2 linked regions of the Candidatus Thiodictyon syntrophicum genome follow. The protein of the gene in region 1 interacts with the protein of each later gene in a pairwise test. Links are inferred from orthologs where the notes say so. Each region holds a gene or a part of one and is shown on either strand. Other genes may lie near its edges.

Region 1 (8,430 bases):
CGCCAGGTGCAGATCGACATCGCTAAGCTTCTGGATCTGGCGCTGGTAGAGCAGGACGCGGCGGGACTGGTCTGCGTGCCTTGGGAGGAGATTCAGATCCAGGTCACCCTGGCCAGGGCCAAGGCGGCTTAGCGGGGTCGGCCATCGCGACCGCCATGCACTTTTAGCGGGAGGGGCGGCGTCAGCGGCCACCCCGGCGAACGAGGATGAAGGCCGCCGCGTCACCGTCACGCCGGGCATTGAGGGTACGCGCCGCACGCTTGAACCCGCGGATATCCCGGGCGCTATAGCAGGTGCGCTCCCACTGCTCGTAGTCCTTCATGGTTCCCCCCAGGCTGAGCCATTCGCTCAAGGCAATCTGTTTGTACTGGGAGTCGTAGACGATGGACTCGATCGCCATCCCCGCCGCCGCGGCCAGGAGGGCGAGACTGGTCGGGGTATGCAGGTAGAGGTGCCGCGGGGCGTCCAGGTTGGCCCAGGAGGCGCCGTACTTGCGCCAGGCGTAGCTGCCGGCGAGCGGGATGCGGACCAGCAGCCGGCCGTCCGGCGCAAGGTGCGCGGCCAGTGTCGCGAGCACCTCCAGCGGCCGGTCCATGTGCTCGAACGAGTGGTGCAGCATGATCAGATCGAACTCGCCCGCGAGGTCTGCGAGCGGCTCTTTCTGCACCACCAGGCCGCCGGGATAGGTCAGCGTCTCGGCGATGAAGGGGTCCAGACCGCGCAGCGATCGGAATCCGTCTCGCTGCAGGCGCAAGAGCAGATGGCCGGCGCCGCAGCCGACGTCCAGGATGCGGGAGTCGAGCCCGAGCGGCAGCCGCGCCAACCAGTCGCCGTAGGGCGGTAACGGCAGGAGCCGCGCGAGCCACCGGCCGCCGCGCCCGAGGCCACCGAGCAGCAGCCGCGTGCGCAGGGCCTTGAGCCGGCGCCGCCAGGCGGGGAGCCGCCGCACCTTGGCCTGGCCGTAGGCGCAATAGTCGGGCGGGTACCAGGCGGCCATCTCCGGCGGGATGTCCTGCAACTGAAGGCACCCGCAGGCCGCACACTCCAGGTAGACGAAGGCGCCAGGCACGCCGTACATGGTCTCGCGCACCTGGTGCAGACGGTTGCCCTGGGAGTGTCCGCACACACGGCAGTCGGCGGCGTTTTCGCTCATCGTTTGCGGTACCTGTGGGTTCTGACTTGAGGAAGGGTGCGGGGCACCGGGGATTGGTGATGATCGAGGCCGGTCCGCGCAGCGGACGCGACTGGCGCCCCCCGCGGCACGGGAGCGTTGAAAACCAGGCGTCCGACCCGACTGTCTTGGTCCAACTTTCAGTCAACTTACAGAGGTAACCGAATGGATGTCTTGGAGCGCATCGACCAGCAGGTGAAACAACATCCCGTCGTCATCTACATGAAGGGCACGCCCCAGTTCCCCCAGTGCGGATTCTCCATGCGGGCCGCGGCGGCGCTCCAGGAGTGCGGGGTCCCCTTCGACTATGTCAACATCCTGGATGACCAGGAGATCCTCCAGAATCTACCGCGCTACGCGGACTGGCCCACGTTTCCCCAGATCTACATCGACGGCGAACTGATCGGGGGCTGCGACATCACAGTGGAACTGCACGAGAAGGGCGAACTCAAGGCGCTGATGGAGGCGGCCACGGCCAAGGCGGCACCCTAGTCGGGGTCCGCACTTCGCCCTACCGACCGTCCCCGGGTCCCTCCCAGAAGTGCACCGGGTCCAGGGCCTGCCAGCGGTTGACGATGGTACAGAAGAGGCGGGCGGTCTGTTCCGCGTCGTAGATTGCCGCGTGCGCCTCGCTGTTCTGCCAGCCGAGCCCGGCCGCCTGCGCGGCCTTGGCCAGAACCGTCTGGCCGAACATCAACCCGGCCAGGCTGACCGTGTCGAAGACGCTGAAGGCGTGGAACGGATTGCGCTTGAAGCCGGTACGCTCGACCGCCGCCGCCAGGAAACCCAGGTCGAAGTGGGCATTGTGCCCCACGAGGATGGCGCGGTTGCAGCCCGTCGACTTCACGGCCTTGCGGATCGGGGTGAGGATGCGGGCCAAGGCCTCGTGCTCGGCCACCGCGTCGCGGAACGGGTGGTCGGGATCGATACCGTTGAAGGCCAGCGCGCGCGGATCGATCTCGGACCCCACGAACGGCAGGACGTGGGCCGCGATCGGCGCGGCCGGTTCCAGGTTCCCGTCCGGGCGCATCCGGATGATCACCGCGGCGATCTCCAGCAGGGCGTGGCGCTGGGCGTCGAAGCCCGCGGTCTCCACGTCCACCACCACGGGCAGAAAGCCGCGAAAGCGGCGGGCGATCCCTTCGACAATCGGTTGCTCTTCGTTCATCGCGACAGCATACGGGGGCGGCGCCCGGTTGCCAAACCGGCGCACGCCCGGCGACGCCTCAGACGCCGCCCCGCGCGGCGGCCCCGGTGCGGACGGCGCGCCCGCACAACCGTAAAGGCACCGCAGACGCAAAGAACTACAATAGGGGCCTGACCTGGCGGGGGCGACCGCGCCGACGGCACCAAAAGGCGGGGTAGCGCCATTAAATCCCAAGCCTTTTTGCGACCTTGCGGTCTGGCGGTCTTTTTTGGTTCAACGAGCCGCGCCCGACGGGCGTCGGGGGAACGACACAAATGCGCGATTGGAAGACCGGAGCAGGGACCCGCCGGGTGGCCGGGTCGGCGCTGGCGGCACTGCTGGCCGCGGGCTGTGCCTCCCAACCCAATCGGGTCGCGGACCCCCGTGACCCGCTGGAGCCCTACAACCGGGCGGTGTACCGCTTCAACAGCGACTTCGACAAGGCGTTTATGCGGCCCTTGGCCAAGGGCTACAAGGCGATCACCCCGGAGGTGGTCGACCGCGGCATCACCAACGTTTTCGACAACATCGACGACGTCACCTCGCTCGCCAACAACATCCTGCAGTTCAAAATGTCGCGCGCCGCCAACGATATCGGGCGGCTCATCGTCAATTCCACGCTCGGAGTCCTGGGCTTCATGGACGTGGCCACCAACCTGGGCCTGCCGAGCTACAAGGAGGACTTCGGCCAGACCCTGGGCTACTGGGGCCTCCCGCCCGGTGCCTACTTCATGCTGCCGATCTTCGGACCCAGTAACTTGCGCGACACCGTGGGTTTCGCCGGGGACCTCGTCACCGACCCCTTCTTCAGCATCGAGACGGGCAAGATCTATTGGGGTTTCGCGACCCTGCGGATCGTCGACTTCCGGGCCGACCGGCTGGGGGCGGGCGAGGTCCTGGAGGACGCCGCCCCGGACCCCTATGTCTTCCTGCGCGACGCCTATCTGCAACGGCGGCGGAATCTCGTCTACGACGGCAACCCACCGGAGTCCGAGGATCAGGGGGACATCTGGGCCGACGTCGAGTTCAGCGGCGGGGCCAGGCCGGCACCCGGCGGGCGGGCGGGGTCCAAGCCCCCGGCATCCACCAAGCCGGGGGAGACGCCGCTGGGGCTGGGGTCGCATGGGGATTAATAACGAGTCAAGAACAAGTTAGACGCAGTCGTTGTCGTTGTCGTTGTCGTTGTCGTGATCGTAATCGAAGAAGCGATGCGTTTTGGGATGGTAGCGAATCCGGGGCGCTACGATAGCCTCGATTACGACAACGACAACGACAACGACGCGACAAGCATCCCCTGAAGCACTTGTTCAACGTATTAGTGAACCGTTCCTTGGTACTGTTGGCCTAGCCTTCACACTCGCATCCGGAACTCACCCCCATGCACGAAGATATCTCGCTCGAAGCCGTCGCGTTCAACCTGAAGCTCTTGGGCAAGACGCCCACGAACGTCCTGGTCAGCGCGGGCAAACCGTCGGACAAAGAGGCGATGCTGCCGGGCTTGCGCCGTTTGAAAGAGGCCAACGTGCAGCTCTATGCCACGCCCGGCACCAGCCGCTTCCTGGTCAAGCACGGCATTGCGAACATCCTGCTCCATAAGATCAACGATGCCCAGTTGCCCAACATCCGGTCGTTTCTGGACACCAACCGCTTCGATATGGTCGTGAACGTCCTGACCGGCAACAACGACTACGACGAGGCGTCCGACTGCAACCTGATCCGCTCCCTGTCGATCGAGGCCGGCATCCCGATCTACACCGACGCCGAGGTGGCCATGATCGCCATCCGGGAGATGCTGCGCAAGCACCAGGCGGGCCAGTATCGCTATAAGCTGTCGGACCCGACCGAACCCTGGAATCTGAAGCGCGATTTCCTGCGGCGCGTCGCCGCCAAGGGGGGCTTTGCCTGTCATCACGCCCATTTCGACAAGGCCTACCTGATCTCCACCGAGAATCTGAAGCTCGGACAGGTGGACATGCAGGCGAAATGGAAGCTGTACAAATACCTCAAAGAAAACTATACGCCGGAAGACCTGCTCGAGCGGATGGAGCGGGCAGTCAGGAAGATGATTGCGCAGGGCGTGACCTATTGCCGCACCTTTGTCGATGCCGACACCACCGTCGGCCAGATGCCGATCGACGCGGCGCTGCTGCTGAAGGAGCGCTTTCGCGATCAGATCCGCCTGGAGATCGCGGTCCAGCCGCTGCAGGGGGTGCTCGAACCCGACTCCCAGGGCGAATTCGTGCGTGCCTGCGAAAAGGCCGACGTGATCGGCGGCCTGCCGTCCAAGGACCGCCCCCAACCCGAGAAGCACCTGGACTTCATCTTCAGCCTGGCCCGCGAGCTCAATAAACCGGTCGACGTGCATGTGGACCAGGAGAACAACCCCGACGAGGTCGAAACCGAGTTGCTGGCCTTGAAGACCATGGAATTCGGCCTGCACGGCCGGGTGCGGGCGGTGCACGGCATCTCACTGGCGGCGCATGATGAGCGTTACCAGCGCCGCGTCATCGCCATGTGTCGCGAGGCCGCGGTCGCCTTCATCGTCTGCCCCTCCGCCGCCTTGAGCATGCGCCAACTGTCCGATCGGACGGCCCCGATCCACAACTCCATAGCCCCGGTGACGACGCTGCTGCACCATGGGGTCAGAGTTGTGATGGGCGTCGACAACATCTACGATTTGTTTATGCCGTTGGTCGATGGGGACATGTGGGTGGAGTGCCGCCTGCTCATGGAGGCGACCCGCTACTACGACATCGACGTGGTCTCTTCGATGGCGACCGACAAGTCCGGATTTGCCGTGCCGCCAGGCGCCCCGATGGCTTAAACTCACGGTGGCCCGCCGGACGCGGGCCCCGGGTGGTCGCGGCCCCGCGCCGACCCGCACGGCCGATTGCCCTCCCGCGTTCTTCCTTCAGGCCCTGATCGGCTCCACTTTCTTTGCCCAAGCGAGGATTTCTCCGCCATGACCAAGACCCACGATGGTGCGACGCGCACCACCCACCACCGGCTCCTGAACTGGGTCGACGAGATGGCCGGACTCTGCGAGCCGGACCGCATCTACTGGTGCGACGGCTCCCAAACCGAGTACGACCGACTCTGCGAGGAGATGGTAGAGAGCGGCACCTTCGTGCGTCTCAACGCGCAGAAGCGCCCCAACAGCTTCCTGGCGCGCTCCCACCCGAGCGACGTGGCGCGGGTGGAGGAGCGGACCTTCATCTGCTCGCGGCGCAAGGATGAGGCGGGTCCGACCAACAACCACATGGACCCGGTCAAGATGAAGAAGATCCTGACCGAGGCCTTCCGCGGCTCGATGCACGGGCGCACCCTCTACGTGATCCCCTTCAGCATGGGGCCGATCGGCTCGCACATCGCCCACATCGGGGTGCAGATCACCGACTCGCCCTATGTCGTGGCCAACCAGCGCATCATGACCCGCATGGGCCAGAAGGTGCTGGACACCCTGGGGGAGGACGGTGAATTCATCCCCTGCCTGCACTCGGTCGGCGCCCCCCTGGAGGACGGGGAGCCGGACGTGCCCTGGCCCTGCGCCCCGCGGATCGAGGACAAATACATCGCCCACTTCCCGGAGACCCGCGAGATCTGGTCCTATGGCAGCGGCTACGGCGGCAACGCCCTGCTCGGCAAGAAGTGCCTGGCGTTGCGCATCGCCTCCGTCATGGCCCGCGACGAGGGGTGGCTCGCCGAACACATGCTGATCCTCGGGGTCGAGTCACCTGAGGGCAAGAAGCAGTATGTGACGGCCGCCTTCCCGAGCGCCTGCGGCAAGACCAACTTCGCCATGCTGATCCCGCCCGCCGGCTTCGAGGGCTGGAAGGTCACCACCGTCGGCGACGACATCGCCTGGATCAAGCCCAACAAGGACGATGGCCGCTTCTATGCCATCAACCCGGAGGCCGGCTTCTTCGGCGTCGCCCCAGGGACCAACCCCGAGTCCAACCCCAACGCCATCGACACCCTCTATGCCAACTGCATCTTCACCAACTGCGCCCTGACCGACGACGGCGACATCTGGTGGGAGGGCCTGACCCAGGAGCCCCCGGAGCACCTGATCGACTGGAAGGGCAACGACTGGACGCCGGGCTCCGGCATCCCCGCCGCCCACCCCAATGCCCGCTTCACCGCCCCCGCCTCCCAGTGTCCCTGCATCGACCCCGAATGGGAGAACCCCAAGGGCGTACCGGTCAGCGCCTTCCTGTTCGGCGGGCGGGTGAGCAAGCACTTCCCGTTGGCCTTTCAAAGCTACAACTGGGAACACGGCGTCTATATGGCCGCCACCATGGGCTCCGAGGCCACCGCCGCCGCCATCGGTCAGGCCGGTATGCGACGCGACCCCATGGCCATGCTGCCCTTCTGCGGCTACAACATGGGGGACTACTGGCGCCACTGGCTGCTCATCGGCCGCCAGATGGTCGCCACCCCGCCGCGTATCTTCCGCGTCAACTGGTTCCGCAAGGACGAGCACGGCCATTTTATGTGGCCCGGCTATGGCGAGAACATGCGGGTCCTGAAGTGGGTCATCGACCGCTGCAACCACGTCGGCGCCGCCATCGAGAGCCCGCTCGGTTGGGTCCCCGACTACGACGCCTTCCGCTGGGACGGACTGGACTTCCCCAAAGACGTCTATGCCGCCATCAACAACATCGACACCGAGGTCGCCCGCCACGAGACCAACGACCAGGAGGAGCTGTTCACCAGCTTCGGCGACCACCTGCCGCGCGAGATGGAGCACGAGCGTGCGCTGCAACTGGCGCGCCTGATCCACTCGCCGCGGGTCTGGGACCTGGCGGACGCGGCGAAGTTGGGTTGAGCGTCGGCGCCTCGCGTTGATCGGTCCGCGCAGCGGACCCTACTCGTAGGGTCCGCTGTGCGGACCAAAACCCGCAAACAAGGTCGCCGCAACTGGACCCCATAGCCCCCAACCTGCGCCTGCCCCGTCTCTACCGGACCTTGCTCGCACTCGCGCTGGTGCTGGGTCCCCTGTATTGGATGCTGTTCACCCCGGACGGGCAGCGCCGCACCGATCTGGCGCTCCTGTCGCTGCTCGGCCGCCCCGCCTTCGACGCCGCCCTGGACGCCTTCAGCGACCGCCTGAGCGAGTCCGCCATCAGGGCCACCTTCCCCACGCTCGCCTTACAGTGCGCTGCTACCCACGGCCCCTTCGGCGATCGACGCTGCACCGCCGCCATCGGCTCCTTCAACCAATACCCCGCCCGCGCCGTCGCATTCTATTTCCAGGGCGAGGGGCTGCGCGCGGTGAAGGTTCTCTACCAACCGGCCTATCACGCACAGGTCCGCGCCTGGATGCAGCAGCGGCCGGGCCGGGTTGCCGCCGGTGACACCGGGTCATCGCCCGCGGCGCCGGCCGGCGTGGCCAGTCGACCGGTCGCCGCCGGGACCCTGGTGATGAAGGACGGTCCGCTCGGGCGGACAGACGAAGCGGCCTTGCTGTGGATCAGCGACCCGCTGCCGACCCGGCCCGCGGACTGATCAGCGACCCGCAGGCGCCGGCGCGGACCCTGCGACGGCCCTCAGCGTGGCGGCCAGGATTGGAATCGACACCCATTGACCGTTGCATTTGCCGCATTTATGAACTATAACGCGCATATGAGCACATCAAGGCCAGTCCGACCGGGGATCTGAAGATGAATACCGTCGCCGAGCGCATCCCTGATGCAACAGCGGTGTTGAGCAAGGCCCTGCTCAACGCGGGGCGCCTGCTCGGGCTGTCCCAGACAGACCTCGGCGTCATCGTGGGCAAGGACCGTAGCTCCATCGCCCGCGGCCTGGACCCCCAGAGCAAGTCCGGCGAACTGGCCCTGCTCCTGATCCGCTGCTACCGCAGCCTCTATGTCCTGGTGGGCGGTGAGGGCGCAGACCTGCGCCACTGGATGCACACCGAGAACCGGGACACGGGCGGGGTACCGGCGCAGCAAGTCCGTTCAGTGCAGGGTCTGACCCGGGTACTGGAGTACCTGGACGCGATGCGCGGACGGGTCTGAGCGGCGCCAACCCCATGCACGCCTTCCCAGGGACGCCGCAAACCGTGGCCGAT
Region 2 (8,504 bases), 3.3 Mb from region 1 along the record:
GTACAACTGAGGGACGGATTTTCCTGCGCCCCGCTGAAGCCCCGAAGGGGCGTCACATACCAGCCCAGGGCAACGCCCTGGGTATGAGGTATGAGTGAGCCTAGCCCTGAAAGGGCGTGACATAAAGGTCTGCGCCACTATGTCACGCCCTTTCAGGGCTAGGCCGATTAAACTTTCCCAGGGCGTTGCCCTGGGCTGGTATGTTCGACCCCGTTGGGGTCGGCATGCAGATCAACGCAATTGCGCAGCTAAGATGGCGGCAGCGTTTTCGGTGACTGTGAGTCTTTGTTAAGGAGGTCAGTATGCATTTCCCGATCTCAATCCTGAGGCTGTTCGCGGTCGGCCTGGTCGGCCTGGCGGCAGCCTGGAGTCTCGACGCGGCGGCCGAGGAGGCCGCGGTGCAGGTCTATGAATGCCATCAGGGCGGGCAGGTGACCTTCTCCGATGAGCCCTGCGCCGGGCGCGAGCAGACCCTGGAAGTGGATTATTCCCGCCCGGATGCCGCCCAGGCGCGGGCCGCCGCCCAGTCCGCCGCGGCGCGGGAGTATCAGGCGGGGACGGTGGCGCAGGGCTACGTGCTCGATAGCGAGATCCTGAGCCTGGAGCAGCAGATCACGAACCAGGAGACGGAGCGTGATGCCCGCATCGCCGCCCTGCGCAACCAATTGGCCCAGGGCACCGAAGGGACCGACACCGCCGCCTGGGAGGCGTCGTTGAATCAACAGATCGCCTCGACCTACGAGGGCTACACCGACAACCTCCTGGCCCAGCGGGCGCGGCTGGGCACGCTCAAGGCCCAGCGCGAGGCGCTGGGGCGCGAGCCCCCGCGGTCCGGGCCGGCGCCTTAGCTGAAGAAAGAGTATCCGGCCGCAAATGAACGCAAATAAGCGCAAATAAATCGGATAGTTGGCATCGTCCCGGGCGTCACCCGGACGGTCAACGGGCAGCCAAGGCCAAGGTTGTAATTATTTGCGTCAATTTGCGTTCATTTGCGGCTAAACAGCTCTTCCTAGGGTTTCTTGGCCTTTGCTCACCGGCCCGACTGGAATCGGCAGTCGCGCCTCAAGGTATCATCTGTTGCGTCTGTCGATAGGCGGGCGCATAGCGCGCCGCCACCAGCAGCGATTCGATCATGCCCACCGGGCTCGCCGTCCCCTGCCAGGCGATGTCGAAGGCGGTGCCGTGGTCGACGCTCAGGCGCAGAAAGGGCAGCCCCAGGGTCAGTGAGATGGTGCGCTCGAAGTCCAGGGTCTTGGTGGCGATATGGCCCTGGTCGTGGTAGAGCGCCAGGACGGCCGCGTAGCGCCCGGTCTTGGCCTGATGGAAGACCGAATCGGGGCCGATGGGGCCGGCGACGCGCCACCCCCGGGCCCGCGCCTCGGCGACGGCCGGCGCCACCTCCCGAACCTCTTCATCGCCGAACAGGCCGTGCTCCCCGCAATGGGGGTTGAGGCCCGCGACCGCGAGTTCGCCGCCGCCCAGACCGAGTTGGTCCATGGCCTGATGACAGCGTGCGATGTAGTCGAGCAACCGCGCCCGCGTGACCAGGGCGCAGGAGTCGCGCAGCGAGACATGGCGGCTTAAGAAAAACACCCGCAGGCCGAGCGTCTCGAACATCGTCAGCGGGTCATGGGCCCCGGTCAGGGCCGCCAGCATCTCGGTATGGCCGATATAGGGCACGCCGGCCGCCTGGATCGACTCCTTGTTGATCGGGGCGGTGTCGAGCGCCGCGACCTCACCCCGCAGGGCCGCCTGCACGGCCGCCTCGATATAGTCCCAGGCGGCCTGCCCGCAGCGGGCCTGGACCTGGCCCGGCACGAAGGCCGCCGGGTCGGCGTTGGCGAAGTCGATGACCTCGATCGACCCCGGCGCATAACGCGCCTCGTCCCCGCGGTGGATGGCCCGGACCGCAAGTCCCAGGCGCGCCTCCCGGACCGCCTTTTCGACCACCCGGGCGTCGCCGTAGACCAGGCAGCGGACGGCCTCCTCGACGCGCGGGTCGGCGAGGGCGCGGACCAGGATCTCGGGGCCGACCCCGGCCGGATCGCCCAGGGTGACGGCGATGATGGGCTTGCTCATAAGGGTTCTCCGGCGGCGACGTGATGCCGATGGTCGTGCGTGTGGGCGAGACCGTCGGCATGGACGTGCCAGTGCGCATGCAGCAACTGTGTGGCACGCAGCAAGGCACCATCGCCCAGGATGTCGGTTGGCGTGCCTTGTGCCACCAGGCGTCCGGCCTGGAGCACGAAGCAGTAGTCGGCGATCTCGGCCACGATATCGAGGTTGTGGGTCGCCGTGACAACAGTGCGGCCGGTACCGCGGCAGTCGGCGAGGAAGCGCACGACCTCACCCTGACTGCGCGGGTCCAGCGCGGCCGTGGGTTCGTCCAGCAACAGCACCTCGGGCCTGGTGATGAGCACGCATGCCAGCGCGACCCGCTTCTTCTCGCCGCCCGAGAGCCGGTGCGGCGAGCGGTGCCTTAAGTCCACAAGCGCAAACTCGGCGAGCATCGCGTCCACGCACCGCAGGATTTCCTCTCTGGTCCAACCCAGTTGCAGCGGCCCGAAGGCCAGTTCGTCGAAGACGGTCGGATTGAAGAGTTGCACCTCGGGATTCTGGAACACCAGACCGACCCGACGGCGAAAGGCATAGGCGAGCGCCTCCTGCTGCATCCGCTCATCGGACAGGTCCTCGCCGAACGCGGCAAGGCGCCCGCGGTCGGGAAAGCACAGTGCCGCGAGCAGCCGCAGCAGCGTCGACTTGCCGGAGCCGTTGGCGCCCAACAGGGCGATGCACTGACCGGTCGGAATGCGCAGGCTCACCCCATTCAAGGCGGGGATGTCCTGATAGGCGTAGTGCACCTCGACCAGCTCGAACGCCGCCGCGGCTTGCGGATGCGCAGCAGCGGCTGGCATCAGCCGCCGTCACCGATCGCGGGCAGCCAGGGCCAGCCGATGGCGACTGCCGCGATGCTCAGCAAGCCGGCCAGGGCCAGCCAATCCCGGGGGCGGGTGCGCAACTCATCGAGCAGGTGCACCTCACCGCGATAGCCGCGCGCGATCATCGCCAGATGGACCTCCGTGGCGAGCTGTAACGACCGCTCGAGCAAGACCACGACACTGGTCATGGCCAGCCGTCGGCGCTGCGGGCCGGGCAGCGGACCCATGACCCGACTGCGCTTGGCCTCGAACAGTTGCACGCTGCTCTCGAGCAGCACGAAGATATAGCGATGGGTCATACCGAGGATCGCGACCAGTATCAGCGGCACGCCCAGACTGCGCAGCGCCTTGAGCACCTGCGGCCAGGGCGTGGTCAGCACCACCAACAGGGCGAAGGTCGCCGCCGTCTGTGCGCGTCCGATCAGGAAGGCCGCACCCCGCAGCCCCTGCCGGGTGATGGTCCAGTCCAGCAACGGCACCACGGCCACGGCGTCGCCGGGGACCAGCACGATGGCCGGAATCGCAAGCACCCCCGTGAACAGGAATACGCCGATCCAGACCTGACGGGCCAAGCGCCGCAGGGTGATCCCCGAGGCCAGGGCCAGGGCGGTCGCGCAGGCGAAGAGCAAGGCCAGGGCGACCAGCGACTTCACGAAGACCGCGGTCACGACGAGCGACAGCAGCCCGAGGGTCTTGAGCCGCGGGTCGAGGCGCTGAAGCAAACCGGGAGCCGCGGCGAGCCGCTCGGCGTCGGCCGCATGATCCATCGCGTCCAGCAGGCCGCGCAGCAGTCGCTCCAGAAAATCCCCCCGCCCCCGAGGATGACCACCGCGCAGAAACGATTGCTCCCCCATGGTCTTTAGCGGGCGCCCGTCGTCATGGATTGGCTATGATTACGAACGGGAACGCCGCGACTACCGCGACCGCAGCAGCGCCCGCGCGGGTCAAGGGGCTCAGGTGACCATCAGTAATGTGCATTGTTCGGTGCTCTTCATCACGCAGGCCGTGGGCGCATTGTATGACGAAAGTAAAAAGGATCATACTTGGGATGCCAGGTTCCACCCCAATGCCGTTACGTTAAGCCCGGCGCGGGTCGCTCGTCTCTCGTTGCTCAACTCCAGCGTGGGAATGCCGTGCGGGCGCCGCGCGTCCCGTCTGGTTACACTGGACGCCGAGCCGCGGAACGGGCGCCGGCGGGCGGTAGTCCCGCTGCCGGGGAACCATCTTCCCGCATCGATCTTTGAAATTCTCGGTTGCGCAGCGCGCAGCCGAACCGAACAAAGGGGTGAAACGTGGAGACTGAAGCAATCGCAACCCTGATCCGGGCCGGTATGCCGGACGCGGCGGTGCAGGTGACGGGTGACGGCAGTCACTTCGAGGCGGTGGTGGTGAGCCCGGCCTTCGCGGGGCTGACGCCGCTCAAGAAACAGCGCCTGGTGATGGATACGGTGCGCGAGCAGCTCGCGAGCGGGGAGCTGCACGCGCTGTCCATCAAGGCCCTGACACCCGCCGAGCGAGGGTAGGGTCCGCTGTGCGGACCGCTGCCCACTTCGGCCATGGCTGCGAGGGTTGCGAGGCGCGAGGCCGCCGGTCCGCACAGCGGACCCTACGGGTGGCCTCGCTTTGTCCGTTGGCGTGCCGCGCCGACGGTGCCATACTGCAGGGGACCCGGAATACGCCGACAGCCACCGAGGTAAGACGATGTTTCTAAAACACTCAATGTCCGGCAAGATGGTCGAAGTCCTGAGCCTGCGGGATCTGTTCAACCCGCTGCGCGGGACCGTGATCGGGCGCTATCACTATGGCGATGAGGCGCAGGACCCGGAGAGCTTCGATAAGGGCGATCTGGCCTTCTGCTCGGACGAGCCCATCCCCAAGTGCTGGACCGATCCGCATTACCGCGACGATGGGGTGACGGGGCACGACCAGGCCCCCGGCTGAGCGGCCATCATCCCGGTTTGTGTGCGACCGCCAGGACGTAGTCCAGCCCCCGATAGATGCCCGCCGCATCCATGGACAGGGTCACGCGCGCCGGCAGCCGCATCAGGGGGTGCAGCCGCGCGATCGGCGCCGGGTCCTGGGCCAGACAGCGGTGCAGGGGCGCATAGACCTCGTCGCGGATGGAGTCCACCCGCACCCCGGTGAATCCGCAGGCCGCGAGCCGCCCGGCATACTCTTGCCGCGTGTAGATATTCTCCTTCGGAATTGGAAACTTGCCGGCGACCAGGGTCCAAGACACGCGTTGCTGGAGGCGCGCCCCCCAGCCGCTTGCCGTCGGCATGGGCAGGATGTCGGCGACCACCAGGCGCCCGCCCGGGCGCAGCACCCGGAAGGCCTCGGCGAAGAAGCGCTCGCGGGTGCGGAAGTGGAAGGCGCATTCGAGTGCCGTCACCACGTCGAAGGCGGCGTCCGGCAGAGGCATCGCGGTGGCCGAGCCCTCGCGCAGGTCGATCCGCTCGCAGAGTCCCAGGTCCGCGACCCGGGCGCGGGCGACGGCGACCTGGGAGGCGGTGATGTTGAGCCCGGTGATGGACCGCGGCGCCCGCGTCTGGGCCCAGCGGATATCCTGATCGGCAAAGCCGAAGCCCACGTCCAGTACCGCGTCCGCGTCCGTCATGTCGGCGCGCTCGGCCAGCAGGTCGGCCATGGCGACGCAGGCGTCGTCGAGCGTCCGGGCGTCGCGCCAATAGCCCAGGTTGAGCCAGAGACCGCGCCCGGTGGGCGCGCGGGTGGACAGCAGGTCATAGACCTGGGACACGTCCAGTGACTGGAAGGGGTTGTAGACCCAGTTCAGGTAGCGCAGCGACTCGCGCAGTGAACCGGCGTGGGCGGGGGCGGCAGGCATATTTGAGACCTCGTGCGGGTGTTACCCCCGAACTTGGGTCCTGGCCCGCCGGATCACCAGGTCGCCCACCCCGATATAGCGTCGGGACTGCTGTCCAATTACAACCAGCCGGCACCGTCGTTGATGCGCAACTTTGTGGCCGCCGACTCGCCGGCCTGAGGAGCCTCGCTAGATCTTGAGCCCCAAGGCCAACCCGGCGATGAAGGACGCGGAGTTCGAGAGGTTGTGGCCGATGAAGTCCAGGAAGGCGCCGCCATTGAGCGACAGCCAACTGGCCCAGGTGTCGTACTGGCCCTCCATCCCGGACCAGTCGACGTGTGCGATGCCGGCGTATTGCAGCGCGAAGATGCCGATCAGGATCACGCCGATCATCACCAGCGCGAGCTTGAAGGCGATCTTCAGTGCATAGCCCACCGCCAGGCCGACCATGAAAGAGAAGCCGAGTTTGAGAAAGAAGGCCTCGTTGAACAGGGTGCTGAAATCGGTCACGGGCGGTCCGGGTGGAAGCGCCACCGGCTGCACCGGGGCGGCGGCGTGGGTAACGGCGCCGAAGAGGGCGCCCGGGATCAGGGTGAGGGCGGAGATCCGGCGGTTCAGAGGCGGCATGGGACGACTTGGGCTCGATGCGAAAGGTGGCGCCATTATAGCCCGCGGACGTGATAGCCGGATGTAGGGGCGGGTTTCAAACCCGCCCCCGCCCCTGCACCAGGGGCCTGTCCGGAGGTCAGGTGCGAAGGCTCTATCAACTGATCGGGGCGGTTTCGCTCTGGCTCTGGCCCAGATTGTCCTTCCAGGTGATCTCCACCGGGTCGCCGACCGCGCCGCCCAGGAACTTGAAGGACAGGTAGGGGTTCTTGGAGACGCCGCCGCTCCAGGAGGCGGTGAGTACCACCTCGCCCTTCCACTTGCAGACGACTTCCTCGATGAAGTGGGCCGGCACCAGTTCGCCGGTCTTGGCGTCCTTGCGCAGACCGTTCTCCATGGGGTGGCTGATCAGGCACTTGACCACCGTTTCGGTGCCTTCGAGCTTGGCCCGCACCTTGATATCGGACATGTTCGCTGACCTCGGGAGACATGAATGATGGGGGTCGCGCGCTCAGCCGCCGCAGCCGCCGATGGTGACCTTGACGGTCTTGGTGTTACTGAACAACCGCTCGTCCTGCTTCACCACCGCAATCAGGTCCGCCGTCTTGGCCATCTTGACGCGCGTCGAGACGTAGGGCAGGGCGGCGGGACCCAGGACGAAGGAGGCGACCAGGGGGCGCTCGTTGCCGGCGGCGACGATGGCGATGGTGGTGACGTTCTCCAGGCTGGTCTCCACCGTCACCGGGACCACGGCGCCGTTCTCGGCGAGGTCCGGGGCCTTGATACGGACCTCGTCATTGGTCTCGGGGGCGCCGCTGCCCAGCAGGGCCTTGAGGGCCGAGCCCAGGTCCTGGGACGCGAAGGCGGCCTGGTTCCAGTCCGCCAAGAGCAGCCCCGGGGCCAGCGCGAGCGCGGCGCCGACGGGGCCGACGGCCAGGGAGCCTTTGAGGAGGGTCCTGCGGGTGTCGTCAATCATTCACTTTGCTCCTCTGCGAATATCGATGAGTGTCTTGGGTCCGTCGGCAGCGCCTGCGGCGTTGAGCCCGAAGGGGTCGCGCCCGCGTTTCTTCTGCGCCCGCTCCTCCTCCTTCCAACTCTCCAGCAGGACCTGGATCTGCGCCGCCTCGTAGTAGTCGAGGTCACGCTGGCGCAGGGCGAACTCCAGTTGCTTGATGGCCGGCTCCAGGTCGCCCTCGGCATAGAGCTTCTCGGCGCGATAGCGCAGACTCGCCCCCTTATCGCCCGACTTGATGGCGACCTGGCCCAAGAGGTCGAGCACCATGGCGTTGCCGGGGCGCACCGCCGCGACCGCCTTGAGCTGCTCCATCGCCTTGCGGGGCTGCCCGGCGCTCGTCAGGGCCTCGGCGTAGGCGACGCGCAGCGGCCAGTTGCCGGGGTACAGGCCGACCGCCTCGCGCAGGTGGGCCAGGGCCGCGTCGGTGCGGCCCTGCTTCAGGTCGATGCGGGCATCCAGCACGATGAACTCGGCCAGGCTCGGTTGTCCCGCGAGCAGCCGGGACGCCTCGGCCTTGGCCTCGTCGAGCTGGCCCGAACGCAGCAGGGCCAGGGTGTAACCGTAACGCTCCGCGGACTCGTTGCTGAAGCGGCCCTCCCGCAGCGACGCCTTGAAGGCTGCCAGCGACTTTTCCGGACGGTCATAGGACGCCTCGCGCAGGCGGGCGCGCGCCAGCAGGAAGCGCAGGCTGTCGGGGCGCTGGCGGACCCCGTACTCGGCCGCCCGGCCCAGGGCGTCGCCGATGCGGTTGCTGTTCACCGGGTGGGTGCGCAGGAACTCCGGCGCATTGTTCTCGTAGAGTCGGCTGGTCTTGGAGAGGCGCTCGAAGAAGGCCGCCATGGCGTAGGGATCGCGCCGGGCGTTGGCCAGGGTGGCGATGCCGATGCGGTCCGCCTCCTTCTCATCCTCGCGGATGACATTGATCTGCCGCTGGATGGCCGCCGCCTGGATGCCGGCCAGGGCGGCCATCCCCGCGTCCCCGGACCCGGCCTGGGTGGCGAGGATGGCGGCCGCGATCATCAGTGCCATGGTGGGGATGTTGAACTTGCTCTGGTCCTCGTAGCCGCGCATCAGGTGGTGCTGGGTGATGTGGGCGATCTCGTGGGCTATCACGGCGGCC

Evidence for each region.
Region 2: the proteins of grxD (region 1) and THSYN_RS09070 interact in binary tests that used the Escherichia coli proteins (3 or more experiments, as listed by UniProt). The link is inferred for Candidatus Thiodictyon syntrophicum from one-to-one orthologs.

What each region holds. Positions count from the first base shown.
Region 1 is NZ_CP020370.1:5,409,185-5,417,614, forward strand. The notes cover bases 273-2,999. They hold grxD (Grx4 family monothiol glutaredoxin), read left to right. Parts: upstream 273-1,336; coding sequence 1,337-1,663; downstream 1,664-2,999. Other genes in these bases: THSYN_RS22895 (class I SAM-dependent methyltransferase), read right to left, coding at 273-1,153; rnt (ribonuclease T), read right to left, coding at 1,683-2,339; THSYN_RS22910 (MlaA family lipoprotein), read left to right, coding at 2,633-2,999. In the rest of the region: THSYN_RS22890 (HVO_A0114 family putative DNA-binding protein), read left to right, coding at 1-132; more of THSYN_RS22895, read right to left, coding at 182-272; more of THSYN_RS22910, read left to right, coding at 3,000-3,490; THSYN_RS22915 (amidohydrolase family protein), read left to right, coding at 3,736-5,181; THSYN_RS22920 (phosphoenolpyruvate carboxykinase (GTP)), read left to right, coding at 5,320-7,185; THSYN_RS22925 (hypothetical protein), read left to right, coding at 7,326-7,865; THSYN_RS22930 (MbcA/ParS/Xre antitoxin family protein), read left to right, coding at 8,021-8,377; THSYN_RS22935 (RES family NAD+ phosphorylase), read left to right, coding at 8,392-8,430. UniProt on the Escherichia coli protein: Monothiol glutaredoxin involved in the biogenesis of iron-sulfur clusters.
Region 2 is NZ_CP020370.1:2,112,330-2,120,833, forward strand. The notes cover bases 3,046-5,846. They hold THSYN_RS09070 (BolA family protein), read left to right. Parts: upstream 3,046-4,231; coding sequence 4,232-4,462; downstream 4,463-5,846. Other genes in these bases: cbiQ (cobalt ECF transporter T component CbiQ), read right to left, coding at 3,046-3,793; THSYN_RS09075 (acetyltransferase), read left to right, coding at 4,641-4,880; THSYN_RS09080 (class I SAM-dependent methyltransferase), read right to left, coding at 4,888-5,784. Also shown: THSYN_RS09050 (DUF4124 domain-containing protein), read left to right, coding at 303-848; 4-hydroxythreonine-4-phosphate dehydrogenase PdxA, read right to left, coding at 1,063-2,079; THSYN_RS09060 (energy-coupling factor ABC transporter ATP-binding protein), read right to left, coding at 2,076-2,915; more of cbiQ, read right to left, coding at 2,915-3,045; THSYN_RS09085 (FUN14 domain-containing protein), read right to left, coding at 5,953-6,390; thiosulfate oxidation carrier complex protein SoxZ, read right to left, coding at 6,527-6,838; thiosulfate oxidation carrier protein SoxY, read right to left, coding at 6,881-7,345; THSYN_RS09100 (M48 family metalloprotease), read right to left, coding at 7,346-8,504. UniProt on the Escherichia coli protein: Involved in cell resistance against acid stress.